Regions from separate parts of the Paenisporosarcina sp. TG-14 genome, predicted to be linked through region 2. Evidence: riboswitches for the same ligand, from Rfam matches in the RefSeq annotation. Region 2 holds a riboswitch; each other region holds the start of a gene.

Region 1 (6,209 bases), on a different contig from region 2:
GATTTCCACTTATCTCTTCAGTGATTTAAGTATGGAAACGACGTATCTACAGATCATGGGCATCTACACAATTCGGATGTTAGGTATTTCAATGGTTATGATGCCGGTCATGACGAATGGCCTAAATACGTTGCCGATCAAAGCTTATCCGCACGGAACAGCGATGAACAACACCCTACAGCAAGTATCAGGTGCCATCGGATCTGCACTACTAATCACAGTCATGAATACACGAACGACTTCGACAGCGAACGACTTGGCTTTAAGTGGAGCAGACCCAGCCAGTATTATAAAGATCTCCATGTTGGAAGGAGTCAATCACGCTTTCCTCATATCAACGTTTATTGCAGCAGTTGCATTACTACTAACATTCTTCATTAAAAAGCCGAAACGACCGGTAACTGAAGAAGAGAAAGACCTCGCGGGTAAAAAGGTACCCTTTAAAAAATAATAAACTAAAGGCTGGACCGAATTCGGTTCAGCCTTTCCTATGTGCGCTTTTATGTTAAAGTAGGTATTTGTGACCATATATTAAAGTAGTGCCAATATACTAATATATGTTATATTTAATATAATGGATTTTTGTGTGATTAGTAAAATTAGGAAGTAATTTCGTATGAAACTGAATTAAATTTAAGTTTATACTAAAAACAGTAGATTTAAGCTTATGAAGAAAATGTCATTAAGACATGTTGGTAAATCCATTTTTGAGGTAATCGTTAATATGTTCATAATTCTCAACAGTAGGGCTCGCTCCGCATTCCACCATCAGACGTGGCAGATAATAGATACTGCTGCTAAGTCAAATTAGTCCTGCTGTTTTAAGGTCGCAAAAAATTAATGAACTTATGGCTAGTACCTACAGATACCGAGAAGCAAAGAAATCCGAGAAAAATAGGGAGTGTAGTGCTATATGGACGATGATTTATACTTTAAAACTGAAGAAAAAGCAGGGTTAATCATTGGGGATAAAGAGCTAGTTCAAACCGAAGGAAAAGCAGACCTTGCAGCAGAGCTAGTTATTGCGAATAAGGAGCTAGCCTTTCAAAATAAAGAGAAAGATAAACGAGCTGCAGAATTAATCATTGCAAATAAAGAACTTGCCTTTCAGAACGAAGAGAAGGCAGCCCGAGCAGCAGAATTAATTATTGCGAATAAAGAACTGGCCTTTCAAAACAAAGAGAAGGATAAACGAGCAGCAGAGTTAGTCATTGCAAATAGAGAGCTAGCCTTTCAAAATAAAGAAAAAGATAAACGAGCAGCAGAGTTAATCATTATGAATAAAGAGCTAGCCTTTCAAAACGAAGAGATTTCATATCTTAGCTACTATGATCAATTAACAGGTTTATATAACAGAAGATTTTATGAAGCAGAGTTAAAGAGACTGGATACGCCGAGGAACTTGCCTTTGACTATCTTAATTGGTGATCTAAATGGTTTAAAGCTAATCAATGATTTCTTTGGACATGCCATGGGTGATGAGTTGTTGAAAAAATCTGCAGAAATAATTAAACAAGGTTGCAGAGCTGATGATATTGTTTCCAGAATCGGCGGGGATGAATTTGTTATTCTGTTACCTAAAACGAATGGTTTTGAAGCACAGATCATTATCAACCGTATCTTGGAATTGGCTTCACTAGAAAAAGTAGGCTCAATTGATATTTCTATTTCATTTGGTTATGAAACGAAGAAGAATAAAGAAGATGAAATACAAGAAGTATTCAAAAAAGCAGACAAACATATGTATACGATTAAACTTTTTGAAAGCCCAAGTATTAGGGGAAATACAGTTGATATGATTATTAAGGCTTTTCATGATAAGAATAAAGGGGAGGAACAACACTCCCAAAGAGTGTCAAAACTATGCGAAAGCATGGGACAAGTTCTTGGACTATCTGAGTATAAAATTAAGGAACTCAAAACAGTTGGATTACTTCACGATATAGGTAAAATAGCTATAGATGAACTTATACTCAATAAGCCTGGCAAACTTACTGACGGTGAGTGGAAAGAGATTAAGCGCCATTCAGAAATAGGTCATCGAATTTTAAGTACACTAAATGATATGCCGAATATGGCTGATTATGTTTTATACCATCATGAAAGATGGGATGGGAAAGGCTATCCGAGAGGCTTGAAAGGGAAAGAAATACCGTTTGAGTCAAGAATAATAGCCATTGTTGAAGCCTATGATGCGATGACGAGTGAAAGGACGTATAGCAGTACTCTGTCAACTGAAGCTGCAATAGAAGAATTGCAATTACATGCGGGTATTCTATTTGATCCGGAATTGGTAAGCTTATTTATCGAAAAAGCTTTAGGGAATAGTTTGATAATAAGAACTTAAGAAAGACGAGTAATTACCTAAGCCGTTCAGTTTTGAATCACTTTTCTTGAATTATAACCCTAAATAGACACCCAATTAGCTATACATTTGGAAGTCTATTTTTTATTGATATATCAAGGTTTGTATTGATTTTCTCCTTAAAATAATCATCTCATTGACAGATCAATTATTGCTATTACAATTGTGATTGTAAACTAAGTATTTAGGTATCTAATTCGTATGATAAAGAGGGATGGAATTGCATTGACGTAAATATCACTGAAAAAATAAACAAGAAACCTGTTAACTGGGAAATAAATGCTTGTGTTTGGAAAAGAGAAGAAAACACTGAGTATTTCCTCAGTGTTTTTCTAGTTCTAATTTTTAGTAAGCCTAGTTTTCATCTCTACTTATTAAACTTAAGCACGAATTAGTTCAATATGAAATGATAATTTAATAAAGCATCCTGTTATCCCTTTAATAATTTGTGTTGTTTACTGTTTTTAGGAATGACTATCAATTTAGTAATTAAAAAAATACCAAGAAATATAAAACAACTTAAAACAGTTTTATCGCTTGTAACTAGATTTGACTGGATTATTTGTATTCCGACTAATACGTTTAATGTAAAAGAAATGAGAAAACCCAAAAGTGAGACAGACTCTAGATAGTATCCAATTAATGTCCTTTTGTAATTAGATAAATCTGTTTTTCTAAGTCGTTGGATAGTCATAATATGTTGGATTTGTCTAACTAAACCGTATGTTGTACCTATTATTACAAATACGACCATAACGTAACCAATTGAATCATCCACTATTTAACACTCCTCTTTTTTCGATTTTTCTAATATATTGCGCTCAACTAACCTGCATCATTAGTTCATTGAAGAAATATCTTTTATTTATTATACCAACAATATCCATTTTCACCTCTAAAATTTTATAAAAGCACCTCCAAATGAGGTGCTAATTTGGGTTATATTTGGCTGTTTATTTTGATAATAAAACAGGTTTGATTTGATCGTTTATTTAGGAATAAGTGATCCAAAACCGAACGGCTTAGCATTTACCACGCGTCCGTCCGTAACGGAAATCGACAGAATATTTGTATTTAGAATGTTCGTGTTTACATCCGGTTTTATTAATTATGAAATTGACTCAATTCGTACTATAATTCACTTCCATCATTCACTTATTATCGTGCAATAAGAGTTCAAAAAAATTCCAAAAAACAATTGACATTATTCTGAAGATGCAGTATTGTTTGATATTAACGAAAACAAACTTGAAAATTTAATAAAGTATCTCTTATCAAGAGTAGCTGAGGGACTGGCCCGTTGAAGCTCGGCAACCACTTATTTTCGAATAAGATGGTGCCAAATCCTACAAAACGTATACGTTTTGATAGATAAGAGAGGACTTTGTATTTAGTGAATTCTGCATCTCTCTGTCTTGTGAAGAGGGGTTTTGAATTTAATACATACTGTGCCTCTCTTTCTTATGAAAGAGGGGTTTTTTGTATTTCTACAATTTTTTTTAGTCTTGATGAAGTACTTTAAGGAGGTGATGGGCAATAAAAAAAGAGATGAAAGTATGACAGTACTTTCATCCCTTGTAACCATACGATAAACCCTGAGGAGGGCTTAGATCGCTTTACTATTTTAACATTTAAGCGTATTTACGTCCATGTCAGGAAAACCCTGAGGAGGAAGTTAAACATGAGTGAATTAAAATATGCGTATTGGGTTCCGAATGTAAGTGGAGGTCTAGTTGTCTCTAAATTACCCCAAGAAACCGATTGGTCATTTGAAGCCAATAAAAGATATGTGCTAGCAGCAGAAGATGCGGGTTTTGACTATGCCCTTTTGCAAACACGATTCTTTGCAAGTTATGGAGCGGAGTATCAACTTGAAGCGGCAACATTAGCAGCGGCACTTGCCAGTGTAACGAAAAAAATTAACCTAATCTCAGCTGTGCATCCGGGGCTATGGCATCCAGGTGTATATGCAAAAATGATGGCGACATTAGATCATATTAGTAATGGGCGGGCGGCAGTCAATGTAGTTAGTGGCTGGTTCAAAGGAGAGTTTACGGGATATGGAGAGCCTTGGCTTGAGCATGATGAGAGATATCGTCGTTCAGAAGAATTCATTAGAGTTCTTAGAGGACTGTGGACAGAGGAAGAAACCACGTTTAAAGGCGATTTTTATAGAATTAATGGGGCCCCACTAAAACCCAAGCCCGTTCAAAAGCCAAGTCCACCTATTTTTCAGGGAGGCAATTCAAGAGCAGCAAAAGAAATGGCTGCCAGAGTTTCAGATTGGTATTTCATGAATGGCAACACAAAGGAGGGCTTTAAAAAACAAATTGAAGAAGTGAAAGAGTTAGCTAAAATAGAAGGCCGAACACTCCAGTATGCCGTCAATGGATTTGTTATTGTGCGCGATACGGAAGAGGAAGCAATTGCAGTGTTGCGTGATATTGTGTCAAACGCTGACGTGGAAGCTGTGAAAGGTTTTGGGGATGCAGTGAAACAAGCGGGAGCTTCATCAAAGGAAAAAGATGGCATGTGGTCAAATTCCACATTTGAAGATCTGGTCCAGTATAATGACGGCTTTAAAACGGGGTTAATCGGTACTGCTGAACAAGTGGCAGATCGCATCATTGAGCTGAAGAAGTTAGGCGTTGACCTTATCCTGACAGGTTTCCTTCATTATGAAAAAGATATTAAGGATTTCGGTGAAAAAGTGATACCGCTAGTGAAGAAAAAAGAAGCACAATTACACAAGGAAGTGGTGAGCGTATGAAAATTATCGGCCTAACTGGAAGTTTATCATCTTCATCTAAGACATTTAATGCTGTTGACAAAGCCCTTGATTTTGCAAAGTACAATAACCCTGAGATAGAAACAATCCATCTCCATTTAAAGGATCTATCAGTAGGCTTTTGTGATGGTAGGGACCCTGCACTTTATGAAGGAGATACCAAATATTTGATTGATCAACTAGCAAATGCGGATGGCTATATTATTGGTTCGCCCATTTACCGCGGTACCTATACAGGTGCTTTGAAAAATGTATTTGATTTAATACCAAATGACGCTTTAAGAGGGAAGGTAGTTGGCTTCATTGCAACAGGAGGAACATATCATCATTATTTGGCGCTAGAACATCAGTTTAAACCCCTTGCAGGTTACTTCAAAGCGCATGTAGTCCCGGGCAGTGTGTACATTCATAATGAACACTTTACAAACAAAGAAATAAGCAGTTACGAAATTCTTGAGCGACTTGAAGCATTGGCAAGTGATGTAGTGAGCCTTACACGTTTGATCGATAAACGTTTTGAGGGAGCTGATCAACCTGCCATTCCGAGAAAAGTGCTGGTCTAGAAATGTACACATAAAAAAGGGAGGTAAAAGTACGGGAATACTTTTACCTCCAAAATAAAGATATGTAATCACTAACACCCTATCAGTGGATGTAATAATGAAATTATCTGAATATTTTACCATATGTAAGACTAGTAGTCTATGATACAAGCGCTTAATGAGCCGCTTTACAGGTACTAGACATTAATGAAATACCATATTGAATGATCCGTGACTGTTTGACTATAAAATAATTATCAATAAAACACAGGAGGTAGCATCCATTATGTCTATTGATTTATTGGAACGACCAACCTATTTAAAAAGTACAAGAGACTATTACGAAGAGATTCGAAAAGAAATCCGAAGCATTGTGAATGAAGTCATATTGCCGAACGCGGACATTACGGATGTAGAAGGACGTTTCCCGAGAGAAAACTTAGAGGCTTTAGTTAAAAATGGATGGGGAAATATTCTTGTCCCTAAGAAATATAATGGCTTGGACCTTGATCAT
Region 2 (6,209 bases):
TGGTGCTCATGTGGGGATTGGTTCATTACCAATCGTTCTTTTTGGAAATGAAGATCAAAAGCAAAAATATTTACCAAAACTCTCAACCGGTGAGCTAATCGCGGCTTATGCATTAACAGAGCCAGGCTCAGGATCAGATGCATTAGGTGCTAAAACTTCAGCTAAGTTAAATGCTGAAGGCACGCATTATGTATTAAATGGTGAGAAACAATGGATTACAAATGCAGGCTTTGCTGATGTTTTTGTCGTTTATGCAAAAATTGACGGAGACAAATTCTCTGCGTTCATCGTTGAACGCGAATATTCAGGTGTTTCTGTAGGTGCTGAAGAGAAAAAGATGGGTATTAAATCTTCTTCAACTCGTACATTAATTCTTCAAGACGCTCAAGTACCTGCTGAGAACTTACTTGGTGAAGTTGGTCGTGGTCATGTAATCGCATTTAACATCTTAAACATTGGTCGTTACAAATTAGGTGTAGGTACAGTCGGTGCTTCAAAGCGTGCATTTGAATTAGCTGTAGCATATACAAATCAACGTCAACAATTTAAAACGCCTATTTCATCATTCAATTTGACTAAAGAAAAATTATCAACGATGGCTTCAAGATTATATGCTTCTGAAAGCTTAATATATCGTACAGTTGGATACTTCGAAGATCGTATGAGTCAATTGAGTGCAGACGAACAAAAAGATGGCAAAGCGATAGCGGCGTCGATAGCAGAATACGCTATTGAGTGTTCAATTAACAAAGTCTTCGGTACGGAAGTGTTAGATTACATTGCGGATGAAGCAGTCCAATTACACGGTGGTTACGGCTTCATGCAAGAATATGAAGTAGAACGAATTTACCGTGACTCTCGTATTAACCGTATTTTTGAAGGAACAAATGAAATAAATCGTTTGTTAGTCCCTGGTACTTTCTTGCGTAAAGCGATGAAAGGTGAACTTCCAATTTTACAAAAGGCTCAAGCTCTACAAGAAGAGTTGCTAATGATGATGCCTGAAGAACTTGAAGATGCACCTTTAGCACAAGAAAAAATGCTTGTACAAAATGCTAAAAAAATAGGATTATTAGCAGCTGGTTTAGCTGCACAACGATATGGTACAAAGCTTGAAAGTGAACAAGAAGTGCTTGTAAACATTGCGGATATCGTTAATAACTTATTTGCAATGGAATCAGCTGTTCTTCGTACAGAAAAAGCTATCCAACGTGTTGGTGTTGAGAAAGCAAATCAAAAACTTTTATACACACAAATCTTCTGCCAAGAAGCATTTGAACTTATCGAAAAAGATGCAAAAGAAACATTGATTGCTGCAGTTGATGGTGACAACTTACGTATGATGCTTTCAGCACTTCGTAAATTAACGCGTTCAACTCCTTATAACGTTATTGCTAAAAAACGTGAAGCTTCTGTTAAATTAATCGAAGCTGAAAAATATATTGTTTAATAGACACATTAAATAGAAAATCCGACCGCTTCCTATGAGGCGATCGGATTTCTTTTTTGTTATTATGATATAAACCAAGGAGGTTAAAGTATGTCGATTACGTATTATGGATATCCTAATTGTGGAACCTGCAAAAAAGCAAAAGCATGGTTAGATGCTGAAGGAGTATCGTATAATGAAGTACATATTGTAGAAACACCACCTTCAAAAGAACAATTGAGAAAAATGGTGGAGATAAGTGAACTTCCTCTCAAGAAGTTTTATAACACGAGTGGAATGAAATATAGAGAGCTTGGCTTGAAAGATAAAATTTCAACAATGACAGATGACGAGCAGTTTGAATTACTAGCATCAGAAGGGATGTTAATTAAAAGACCTCTTGTTACGGACGGTTTAAAAGCAACAGTAGGCTTTAAAGAATCGAATTTTGCTGAGAACTGGAAAAGCTAATTACCTTGTTTTTAAAGAAGAAATATGTCAAAATGAAGTTGAATGTATTACATATCTGGAGGGGTATTAATGAGCACACCAAAAGATTTACGCTATTCTGAAGAACACGAATGGGTTAAAGTTGAAGATGGAAAAGCTCGCATCGGTATCACACACTTCGCTCAATCTGAGCTTGGTGATATTGTATTCGTTGAACTTCCACAAGTAGGCGACGACATTAAAACGAACGAGCCTTTTGGAAGTGTTGAATCTGTTAAAACAGTTTCTGAACTTTACGCACCAATTAGCGGTAAAGTTGTTGAAGTCAACAGTGGCTTAGAAGACAGTCCTGAATTTGTTAATGAATCTCCATACGAAAACGCGTGGATGGTTGTTATTGAGCCGACGGATGTTTCTGAAATTGAATCTTTAATGACAGCAGAGCAATACGAAAAAATGACTCAAGAGTAAAATCGTTTATTAAACGCCGACATATGTTCGGCGTTTTTTGCATCTGTCGAGTATAAGTCAGTCTATCCAGGAGTGATCATGCGGTGGATAAAATCATAGTTGTAGAAGGACGTTCAGATAAACAACGATTATTGCCTCTTCTTGCAGAGCCTGTTGAAATAATTTGTACAAATGGAACTGTAAGTGCAACTCGTTTAGAAGAGTTACTAGATCCTTATGCAAAATTGGATATTTATGTATTTGTAGATGCTGATAAATCAGGTGAGAAATTGCGAGCGCTCATTAAACGTGAATATCCTGAAGCGCTTCATCTATATACTGATATAACATACCGTGAAGTAGCGACAACCCCTATCAAAGTCCTTGCGAGCATTTTACTTGGAGCGAATATTGATGTGAAATCGGAATTTATTGTATAAAAGGATGAAGATAATGAAAGAATGGACAACTGCAGAGTGGGAAACTAATTCTCAAAGCGCCAATATTGCAGCTTATTATTTATACGCCCCAATGTGTGGAACTTGCCAAGTCGCATCCAAAATGTTGGAAGTGGTGGAAGAACTCTTGCCTAATGTGCAAATAGGGCAAGCGAATTTAAATTATGTAGAGGATTTAGCTATTGACCAGAAAATTGAAAGTGTACCGTGTTTAATAATTGCTCAAAACGGACAAATTCAAGAAAAAATATACGCATTTCAATCAGTTCCTTTTTTGTATAATCAATTGAGAAAAAATATTTGACGTTCACTTTTGAACGTGTTACATTATCAGTCGTAACAAAAAACTTAATATCGTAAACTCTTATAAAGAGAGGCTGAGGGAAGTGCCCTATGAAGCCCGGCAACCGTCACAATGTGTGAAATGGTGCCAAATCACTCAAAGTATATTACTTTGAAAGATGAGAGAACGGTCTAACGTATATAACTATGCATTTAGTCCCTTCTGCTTTTCTGCGGAAGGGACTTTTTGAATTCAGAGGTGAACTAGAGAAATGATTCAATTACAAAACTTATCAAAAACATTTCAAACAAGTAATGGTCAACTTATTGCAGTAGATGACGTTACATTGACAGTTGAACAAGGTGAGATTTTTGGCATTATTGGCTATAGTGGTGCTGGTAAAAGCACATTAATTCGTTTGTTAAATGGACTAGAAAAACCGACTTCCGGAAGTGTGACAGTTAACGGCCAAGAAATATCATCAAGCTCAGGTCAAGCGCTTCGCAGTTCTAGACAGAAAGTTAGTATGATTTTTCAACACTTTAACTTACTGTGGTCTCGAACAGTTGAAGATAATATTTCATTCCCGCTCGAAATTGCTGGAATAAGCAAAATGAAACGTAAGGAACGAGTAAAAGAGTTAATCGAGCTAGTTGGATTAACTGGGAGAGAGAATGCGTATCCTTCTCAATTATCAGGTGGACAAAAACAACGTGTTGGTATTGCGCGTGCGCTTGCAAATAACCCCGAAGTATTACTGTGTGACGAAGCTACATCAGCGCTCGACCCCGAAACAACGGATCAAATACTAGAGTTGCTCGTGGATATTAACAAACGCTTAGGGTTAACGATTGCACTCATAACACATGAAATGCATGTTATTCGTAAAATCTGTCATCGCGTTGCTGTCATGGAAGCGGGGAAAGTGGTCGAAATGGGTTCAGTACTCGAAATCTTCCAAACACCTCAACAGGACATTACGAAACGCTTTGTAGCACAAATAAATGGTCCAGATGAAGCAAGTCAAACAATCGCTCATCTTATTGAGCAATATCCTTTAGGCAAACTCGTAAAGCTAGTGTTTGTTGGGGATCGAACAGAACAACCTATCCTTTCGAGGTTAATTAAACAATATCAAGTTGAAGTAAACATTGTGCAAGGAAATATCTCACAAACTCAAAATGGTGCATACGGAACATTGTATTTACAAATTGATGGTGATTCCTTAGCGATTGATGAAGCAATTGATTATTTACATGGACAAGATGTTCATACGGAGGTGATCTCACATGATTGAAAACCTTCTACCTAATGTTGATTGGGAAAAAATGTGGGAAGCTACACTGGAAACACTTTATATGTCTGCAATGGCCACTGGTTTCACATTTGTCATCGGACTTGCACTAGGCATTTTGTTATTTCTGACTAGCCCACATCAATTATGGGCAAATAAGATGGTGTATTGGTTAACGGGGGCATTTGTTAACATCTTCAGATCCATCCCATTTATCATTCTAATCATTTTGTTAATCCCGTTTACTAAGTTTTTACTTGATACCATCCGTGGTGCAAATGCAGCATTACCAGCACTTATCATTGGTGCTGCACCGTTTTATGCACGCATGGTGTTAATTGCTTTACGTGAAATTGATAAAGGAGTAATCGAAGCTGCTCGCTCAATGGGTGCAAGGACGTCGACTATCATTTGGAAAGTGTTACTACCCGAGTCATTTCCTGCATTACTTTCTGGACTTACAGTAACAGCTGTGGCTCTCGTTGGATATACAGCAATGGCAGGCATTATTGGAGCTGGAGGATTAGGAAACTTGGCATTTTTAGATGGCTTCCAACGTAGTCGTGAAGATGTAACAATCGTCTCGACAATCTTCATATTAGTAATTGTATTTATCATCCAATGGAGTGGTGATGCCATCACATCTAGATCTGATAAACGTTAATTTGGTGCCTACGAGTAAATACTCGATCACATATAACACAAAAAAGGGAGAGACAATCATGAAGAAATTTGTAGCAGGAATTTTATTATCAGTAAGTGCCATCACACTAGCAGCATGTGGTGATAGTGATGCTGGAGACAGTGGAGATAGTAAAGAACTAGTGGTGGGAGCTTCAAACGTTCCACATGCTGAAATATTAGAACAAGCAAAACCGTTGCTTGAAGAACAAGGGATTGACCTTGTAATCGAAACATATCAAGACTATATTTTACCAAACAAAGACTTAGAATCTGGTGATTTGGATGCAAACTACTTTCAACATATACCTTATTTAGAATCACAAATCGCAGATAATGGCTATGATTTCGTCAATGCTGGTGAAATTCATATTGAACCTATCGGTGTTTATTCTAAAAAATATAAATCATTAGAAGAACTTCCTGAAGATGCAACAATCTTAATTAGTAATTCTGTTGCTGACCATGGTCGAGTTCTTTCAATGTTAGAAGCAGAAGGATTAATTAAATTAGCTGACGGTGTTGATAAAACAACAGCAGAAGTGAAAGATATCGTGGAAAATCCAAAAAACTTGGAATTCGATGCAGAGTATGAAGCGGCACTTCTTGTTCAATTGTATGAAAACGAAGAAGGCGACGCGGTATTGATTAACTCAAACTATGCAATCGATGCTGGAATCAACCCATTAGAAGATTCAATCGCGATTGAAAAAACTGATTCACCTTATGTAAACATCATTGCAGTTCAATCAGGCGATGAAGACAACAAAGAAATTAAAGCATTAGTGGAAGTATTGAAATCAAAAGATATTCAAGATTTCATTTCGGAAGAATGGGGCGGCTCAGTCGTTCCGGTAAAATAACAAAAAAATAAATGAAAGACGTCGAGTTTCGACGTCTTTTAATTTTGCAGAAAAAACGGAGTATTCCGGCTTTTGATGGTTGTATTCACTTTAGTAAGTGGGTGTGTTAAAGTAATCTCATCTTTTCGGAGAGCACACTTGTACATTTAAGGAGGACAACATGAAAAAGATTAAAATCGGATTACTAGCACGAATCGTACTTGCAATTGCACTAGGTGTTTTAGTCGGGTCGTTTGCACCTGAATCAGTCGTTCAAATTATGGCAACATTTAATGGTTTATTCGGTAACTTTTTAGGTTTT
Region 3 (6,209 bases), on a different contig from region 2:
CTGCCTGGATTAATTTTTCACTACTTCGTTGGCATAATCCGAATTAATTAATTCATCAATCAATTTCTCTAAATCAGCATTTTTATCAATAATATTATTTTTTTGAAGTACTTCACCTACAGATTGTAAGGCTTCTACCTGTTCGTTTCCCGGTAGTGAATTCGAGTAATCTGTTCTTTCCAATTGCTTTAATGCGACATCAATATCGATGCTCGCTTCTTTAGCCAAAATTTCAGCTGTTTTCTGTGGATTCTCTATCGCCCATTTTCTCGCTTTTTCATATACCTTTATTACTCTCTCTACTTCGTCCGGATATTCTTCAGCAAATTCAGAACGTACATTTAAAACACCATACGTATTAAAATCTGGGTTACGGTAAAACAATTCGGCACCAGTCGTTAATTCAACTTTTGCCATATGGGGATCAAGTCCTGCCCATGCATCTACTTGATTGGTCGATAAAGCTACTGCTCCATCCGCATGTTGAAGATTAATAATTTCCACATCATCTGAGCTTAATCCCTCTTCATTAAGAGCACGTAAAAGTAAAAAATAAGGCTCTGATCCTAATGTAGCCGCCACTTTTTTTCCTTTTAAATCCTTCACTGACTTGATTTCGGAATCTTTATTCGTCACAAGTGCAGTCCACTCAGGCTCAGAGAATACATAAACACTTTCAATAGGCGATCCCTTTTCTTTTGCTAACAATGCAGCAGTTATTGCTGTCGAACCGAAATCAGCACTGCTACTATTTAGGAATTCGAGCGCCTTATTACCGCCTTGACTAAGAACAAATTCAACTTCAATTCCGTCTTTTTTGAATTCCTCCTCTACCCATCCAAACTCTCTTAATATAAGACTTGTGGGTGAATAATAAGCATAGTCAAGCGTGATTTTTTTCGGTTTGTCATTTTTCTCTCCACTTGCATTGTCTGAACACCCCGTTATAACTACTAACAACAAAATTGTTATAAAGCCTAGTACTATTTTTTTCACTTATTCTTCCCCCTTTTTTTGTTTATTAATGACTTAAATTTCACAAGCATAAGTAACAATCGTCCCTCTTAATCGTTGTGCTTCTTTATATGTACATCGATTATGGATAACATCTAGTCCTGCCTCTTTTGCAATTGTTGCCGCCTCTGGAGAAATAACACCTTCCTGCAACCAAAAAATCCTTGGTTTTACAACTGCGGCTTCTTTTGCAACTGAAATTGCTGCCTCTGGGCTGCGGAATACTTGAACGATATCAATCGTTCCTGGAACTGACGTCAAATCGGGATAAGCCTTTTCTCCTAAAACTTCCTTTTCAACAGGATTAACAGGAATGATTTTGTAGCCAAGACGTTGCATTTTTCTTGCTAAACGATTACTAGGTCTTGAAGGGTTTCCGCTTAGACCAACAACAGCTAATGTCTTTTGTCGCTGCTGTTCTTTTCCATTTACGATTTCACGAACTATTGGCGATTGCAAAGCCCATCGAATAACACTTTCATCATTAATAACCACTTCAATTTGTTCTTGGCCATTTGGTGCAAGCCCAGTTGCTTCAAACAAAGCCCGATCAAGATCATTCTTCAAATCGCGAACCGACTCTATTCCAATGGAAAGTCGTATTAAATCTTCGGTAACACCTGTCAACTGAAGTTCTTCTGTGCTCAGTTGCTGATGCGTAGTAGAAGCTGGATGAATAATTAATGATTTTGCGTCACCAACATTTGCTACATGCGACCATAGGGCAACATTGTCAATTAACTTCTTACCTGCATCTCTACCACCTTTAATTCCAAAATTAACGATTGAACCAAAGCCATTCGTCAAGTACTTTTGAGCTAATTCATGTGCTGGATGGTCTTCGAGTCCAGGATATGAAATCCATTCTACTCCCGGATGTGTAGCTAAATACTCCGCTAACTCCTGAGCATTTTTATTATGTTTTTCAATACGCACATGCAATGTTTCTAATCCTTGAAGTAGATTGAATGCACTTTGTGCACTCAAACATGAACCGAAATCTCGCAACATCTGTACACGTAGCTTGGTGCTAAAAGCAAGAGTTCCAAAATCAAAAGCGTATCTTATTCCGTTATAGCTTCGATCCGGCTCTGTGAATGTTGGGAATTTTTCACTGTTCCAATTAAACCGTCCACCATCTACTACAAGGCCACCAATTGTTGTTCCGTGACCACCAATCCATTTGGTAGCTGAGTGAACAACAATATCAGCTCCATAAGTAATCGGCTTACACAAATATGGCGACGCAAATGTATTATCAATAATCAGTGGAATTCCAGCCTCGTGCGCAATATCTGCAACTTTTTCAATATCTAAAACTTGAAGGCTTGGATTTCCAATAATCTCTCCGTAAAGTGCTTTCGTCTTCGGAGTAATCGCCTTCCGGAAGTTTTCCGGATCGGTCGCATCTACAAAGTGAACAGTAATTCCATATCGTGGAAGGGTGGTAGAAAATAAATTATATGTTCCTCCATAAAGACTGGAAGCAGCCACAATTTCATCACCTGCACTCGCAACATTCATTACCGCCAAAGCAATAGCCGCCATTCCTGATGAAGTCGCAACTGCTGCTACACCGTCTTCTAAAAGTGCAATTCGTTTTTCTAATACATCGACTGTTGGATTACCAATTCTAGAATAGATATTTCCGGGCTCATCTAAAGCGAATAAGCTTTGTGCGTGGTCTGTATTGTGGAATACATAAGAACTAGTTTGATAAATAGGTACTGCCCGAGAACCTGTGGTTGGATCAGGTGATTGACCACCATGTAATAATATTGTTTCTAAATCGTAGCCTTCGTTTTGATTTGTCATTTGTTTTTCCTCCTAGGATGTAAATAATTTTCAGTAATCTTATTGGGATACTTGGTTTAATTCTTGAAAAGGTGTAAGTTTTCTTAAAACTTTCTGTAAGGAACACAAAAGACCCTTCTTCATAAGAAGAGGGTCTCTATTCCTCCTCTTATCTTGCAGACATAAACTATCCGCAGGAATTAGCACCTTTTCAAGGGGTTACCTTGATGGTTGCTGGGTTTCACAGGGCCAAGTCCCTCCACCACTCTTGATAAGAAGTAATTATTAAATTAGCAATGCTTTAATGCTTTAATTGATAAACTTATACTATGTCAGCACTTTTTCAAATAGTAATCAATTCATAAAAAATTTCTAATAAATCATAAAAAAGAAAAAGACCCTCAATATAGAGAAGGTCTTTAGTCCTCCTCTTATCTTGCAGGTATACACAACCTGCCGGAATTAGCACCTTTTCAAGGATTTCCTTGATGGTTGCTGGGTTTCACAGGGCCAAGTCCCTCCACCACTCTGGATAAGAGTATTCAATTTTATTTTTTAAACACTTTTAATTTACTAGCTTGTTGATGATTCTATTGTATTCAGAATTTAATGTCAACTATTTTTTTGAAAATTTTCAATAATTTATATTTTAAATTATAATTATTATTTTCTATAAAAGCAGTCACTTCATATATTTTAATTATGTTGGTGAAGATTTTTATAAGCAGAACCAGGGTGACTTTCTTTTAAATATCTCTGACCCTTACCATATAACTTCTCCCTATATGTTCCTTCTTCATATTCAGTTTGAACAAGTCCTCGCTGTTGTAAAATCGGAATGACAAGTTCTACAAAATCTTCAAAACTTCCAGGTGCGAGCGTATAAGCTAAATTGAATCCATCAACATCTGTTTCTTTTATCCAATACTCTAATTCATCAGCAATCTGTTCAGGCGATCCAACTGCAACTGGTCCTCTTCCTCCAATTCCTACAAAAGTAGCAAGTTCTCGAATGGTCCATTTGCGATCAGGGTCAGCTTTCGTGAATACTTCGACTGCAGATTGAATTGCATTACTATCGATATATTCTAATGTCTGATCTGGTTCATACTTTGAAAAATCAATTCCAGTCCATCCGCCAAGTAGTGCCAAGGCACCTTCATAGCTTACATAACTTTTTAATTCTTCATATTTCTTATTTGCTTCCTCTTCAGTCTTACCGACGATAGCAGTAAACACTGTAAACACGAGAATATCATCTGGTTTCCTACCGAATTTTTTTGTTTTTTCACGTAATTCTTTGACACCTTTTTTCACTGCATCTGTTGTGGGTCCTGCTGTAAAAACACATTCAGCATGCTTAGCCGCAAAATCTGCTCCACGTTTAGAAGCACCTGCTTGGTAAAGTACAGGTGTCCGCTGTGGAGAAGGCTCACATAAATGGGCGCCAGGAACTTTGAAAAATTCCCCTTCGTGATTAATTGTATGTACTTTTTTAGGATCTGTGTATATTTTATTTTTCTTATCACGTAATACCGCACCCTCTTCCCAACTACCTTCCCATAATTTATAGCTAACCTCTAAAAATTCCTCAGCTATGTCATAACGCTTATCATGTGGAATTTGACCTTCTAAACCAAAGTTTTTTGCTGCGCTCTCTAAATAAGAGGACACAATGTTCCAAGCTATTCTCCCTTTAGTAAGATGATCTAACGTCGAAAACCTTCTTGCCAACATATATGGTTGCTCGTATGTGAGTGAATAAGTTAGTCCAAAACTTAGGTGTTTCGTTGCGTAAGCCATGGCAGGAATCAATAACATGGGATCATTAGCTGGGGCTTGAATAGCCTGTTCTACAGCAACATCTTTGCTACCGTTGTAAACATCATAATAGCCCAGTACATCTGCCAAGAAAATCCCATCAAACTTTCCTTTTTCTAATAATTTAGCTAACTTGACCCAGTAATCCAAATCACAATATCTGTGGGATTGATCCTCTGGATGACTCCAAAGTCCTGGTGATTGATGACCTACACAATTCATATCAAACGCATTCAAGTAAATTCGTTTTCCCAATATGATTCCTCCTTAAGAAATTATTCACAAAAAAACCCTTCACTCTAATAAAGAGAGAAGGGGAAAGGGGCTAAATATATAACCGTCCTAGCAACTCTCTTCTCATCTTCGGAATACTCTACATTCCTCTGAATTTAGCACCGGGTTTTGTCATAAAACTGGTTGCCGAGGCTTCGCAGGGTCAGTCCCTCCACCTCTCTTTATAAGAAGAAATTTTTACATTATTCAATTTCCAGTAATTTATCATGTAAAAGCTTGCTTGTCAATAAGTAATCAACTTACTAGTTTTAATAGACTAAGTATAATAATTCGCTATTTCAACTCATATTAGTCCAGATAACAAGAGACGATAATTTATTAAATATCTTATCTTGTACAATTTACCATTCATAATAATTACCATTAAACAAACAATAATATAAACAAAAAGTAGGGAGATTTTAATAAATGTCGGAATTTTTGATTGGTAATGAAAAACTTGTATATGATGATCTTGGAAGCGGAATTCCTATTTTATTTATACCTCCTGTTGGTTTGGGAAGAAAATTTTTTTATGAACAAAAGCCACTCACCAAATATTTCCGATTAATTCTTCCTGATTTGATAGGACAAGGTGACAGTAAATATAAAGGTGAATCAGAAATCACCATAGCACGATTTGCCAAGGATATTATTCTGCTAATGGATCACCTCCATTTATCGTCAGTCGTTCTATTTTCATACTCTTCAGGAGGAACAATCGCCCAATATCTATGTATACACTATCCTTCAAGAATTAAGTCACTTATTATGTCTGGAGGTTATCCGATTATTACCAATTTTCCATTTAAAATTGAACATCGATTGGGGATATTATCTGTTCGACTACACAAAAAGTTGGTCTCGAATGTAATTTCCATTGCACATACAAAAAATAATGAATATAGAAATATTCTTAAAGAGCATATGTATAAATCAGATTCAAGAGTGTGGTCACAACTTTATGTAGAATGTCTTCATTTTAACTGCAAGGTTGAAATAAAAAAGACCGAAATACCAATATTACTTCTATATGGGAGTCAAGAATATATGCTAAAATCTATTATCAAATTTTACAAAAAAAACCTTAAACATTTTCAATTATTTACATTAAAAGGTGTTTCACATCACTTACCAACAAAAGCGTCTAGTGAGGTCAATCAAATTGTTACTGGATATTTGTTAAGCAACTTATAGAAATAAATATACTAAAACTATTAAAAATTACACATTAAAGTTAAAGTAAGGATGTATAACACAACTATTAAATATATATTTCACTATTTCTATTTTCGTTAAACTTTTTT

What was found. A riboswitch is a leader RNA that binds a small molecule or an ion and turns the genes downstream of it on or off. The one in region 2 is predicted to bind S-adenosylmethionine.
Region 1: it holds a riboswitch for S-adenosylmethionine, as region 2 does, so the genes downstream of both, sfnG (dimethylsulfone monooxygenase SfnG) here and C406_RS0103150 (methionine ABC transporter ATP-binding protein) in region 2, are expected to answer to the same signal.
Region 3: it holds a riboswitch for S-adenosylmethionine, as region 2 does, so the genes downstream of both, C406_RS0104895 (PLP-dependent aspartate aminotransferase family protein) here and C406_RS0103150 (methionine ABC transporter ATP-binding protein) in region 2, are expected to answer to the same signal.

Annotation. Positions count from the first base shown of each region.
Region 1 covers NZ_AMGD01000028.1:66,155-72,363, reverse strand. Annotated here, with positions in the region: partial or broken gene C406_RS19505 (MDR family MFS transporter) at 1-451, shown strand, start outside; gene C406_RS19500 (HD-GYP domain-containing protein) at 914-2,347, shown strand; gene C406_RS0110085 (hypothetical protein) at 2,796-3,143, opposite strand; SAM riboswitch class I at 3,634-3,743, shown strand; gene sfnG (dimethylsulfone monooxygenase SfnG) at 4,047-5,135, shown strand; gene C406_RS0110075 (NADPH-dependent FMN reductase) at 5,132-5,716, shown strand; gene C406_RS0110070 (acyl-CoA dehydrogenase family protein) at 5,982-6,209, shown strand, end outside.
Region 2 covers NZ_AMGD01000007.1:14,454-20,662, reverse strand. Annotated here, with positions in the region: gene C406_RS0103175 (acyl-CoA dehydrogenase family protein) at 1-1,450, shown strand, start outside; gene C406_RS0103170 (arsenate reductase family protein) at 1,541-1,900, shown strand; gene gcvH (glycine cleavage system protein GcvH) at 1,970-2,350, shown strand; gene C406_RS0103160 (hypothetical protein) at 2,434-2,769, shown strand; gene C406_RS0103155 (thioredoxin family protein) at 2,783-3,091, shown strand; SAM riboswitch class I at 3,149-3,255, shown strand; gene C406_RS0103150 (methionine ABC transporter ATP-binding protein) at 3,342-4,367, shown strand; gene C406_RS0103145 (methionine ABC transporter permease) at 4,360-5,028, shown strand; gene C406_RS0103140 (MetQ/NlpA family ABC transporter substrate-binding protein) at 5,087-5,908, shown strand; gene C406_RS0103135 (dicarboxylate/amino acid:cation symporter) at 6,069-6,209, shown strand, end outside.
Region 3 covers NZ_AMGD01000012.1:8,736-14,944, reverse strand. Annotated here, with positions in the region: gene C406_RS0104900 (aliphatic sulfonate ABC transporter substrate-binding protein) at 10-996, opposite strand; gene C406_RS0104895 (PLP-dependent aspartate aminotransferase family protein) at 1,030-2,829, opposite strand; SAM riboswitch class I at 2,975-3,086, opposite strand; SAM riboswitch class I at 3,237-3,347, opposite strand; gene C406_RS0104890 (LLM class flavin-dependent oxidoreductase) at 3,505-4,884, opposite strand; SAM riboswitch class I at 4,984-5,093, opposite strand; gene C406_RS0104885 (alpha/beta fold hydrolase) at 5,332-6,099, shown strand.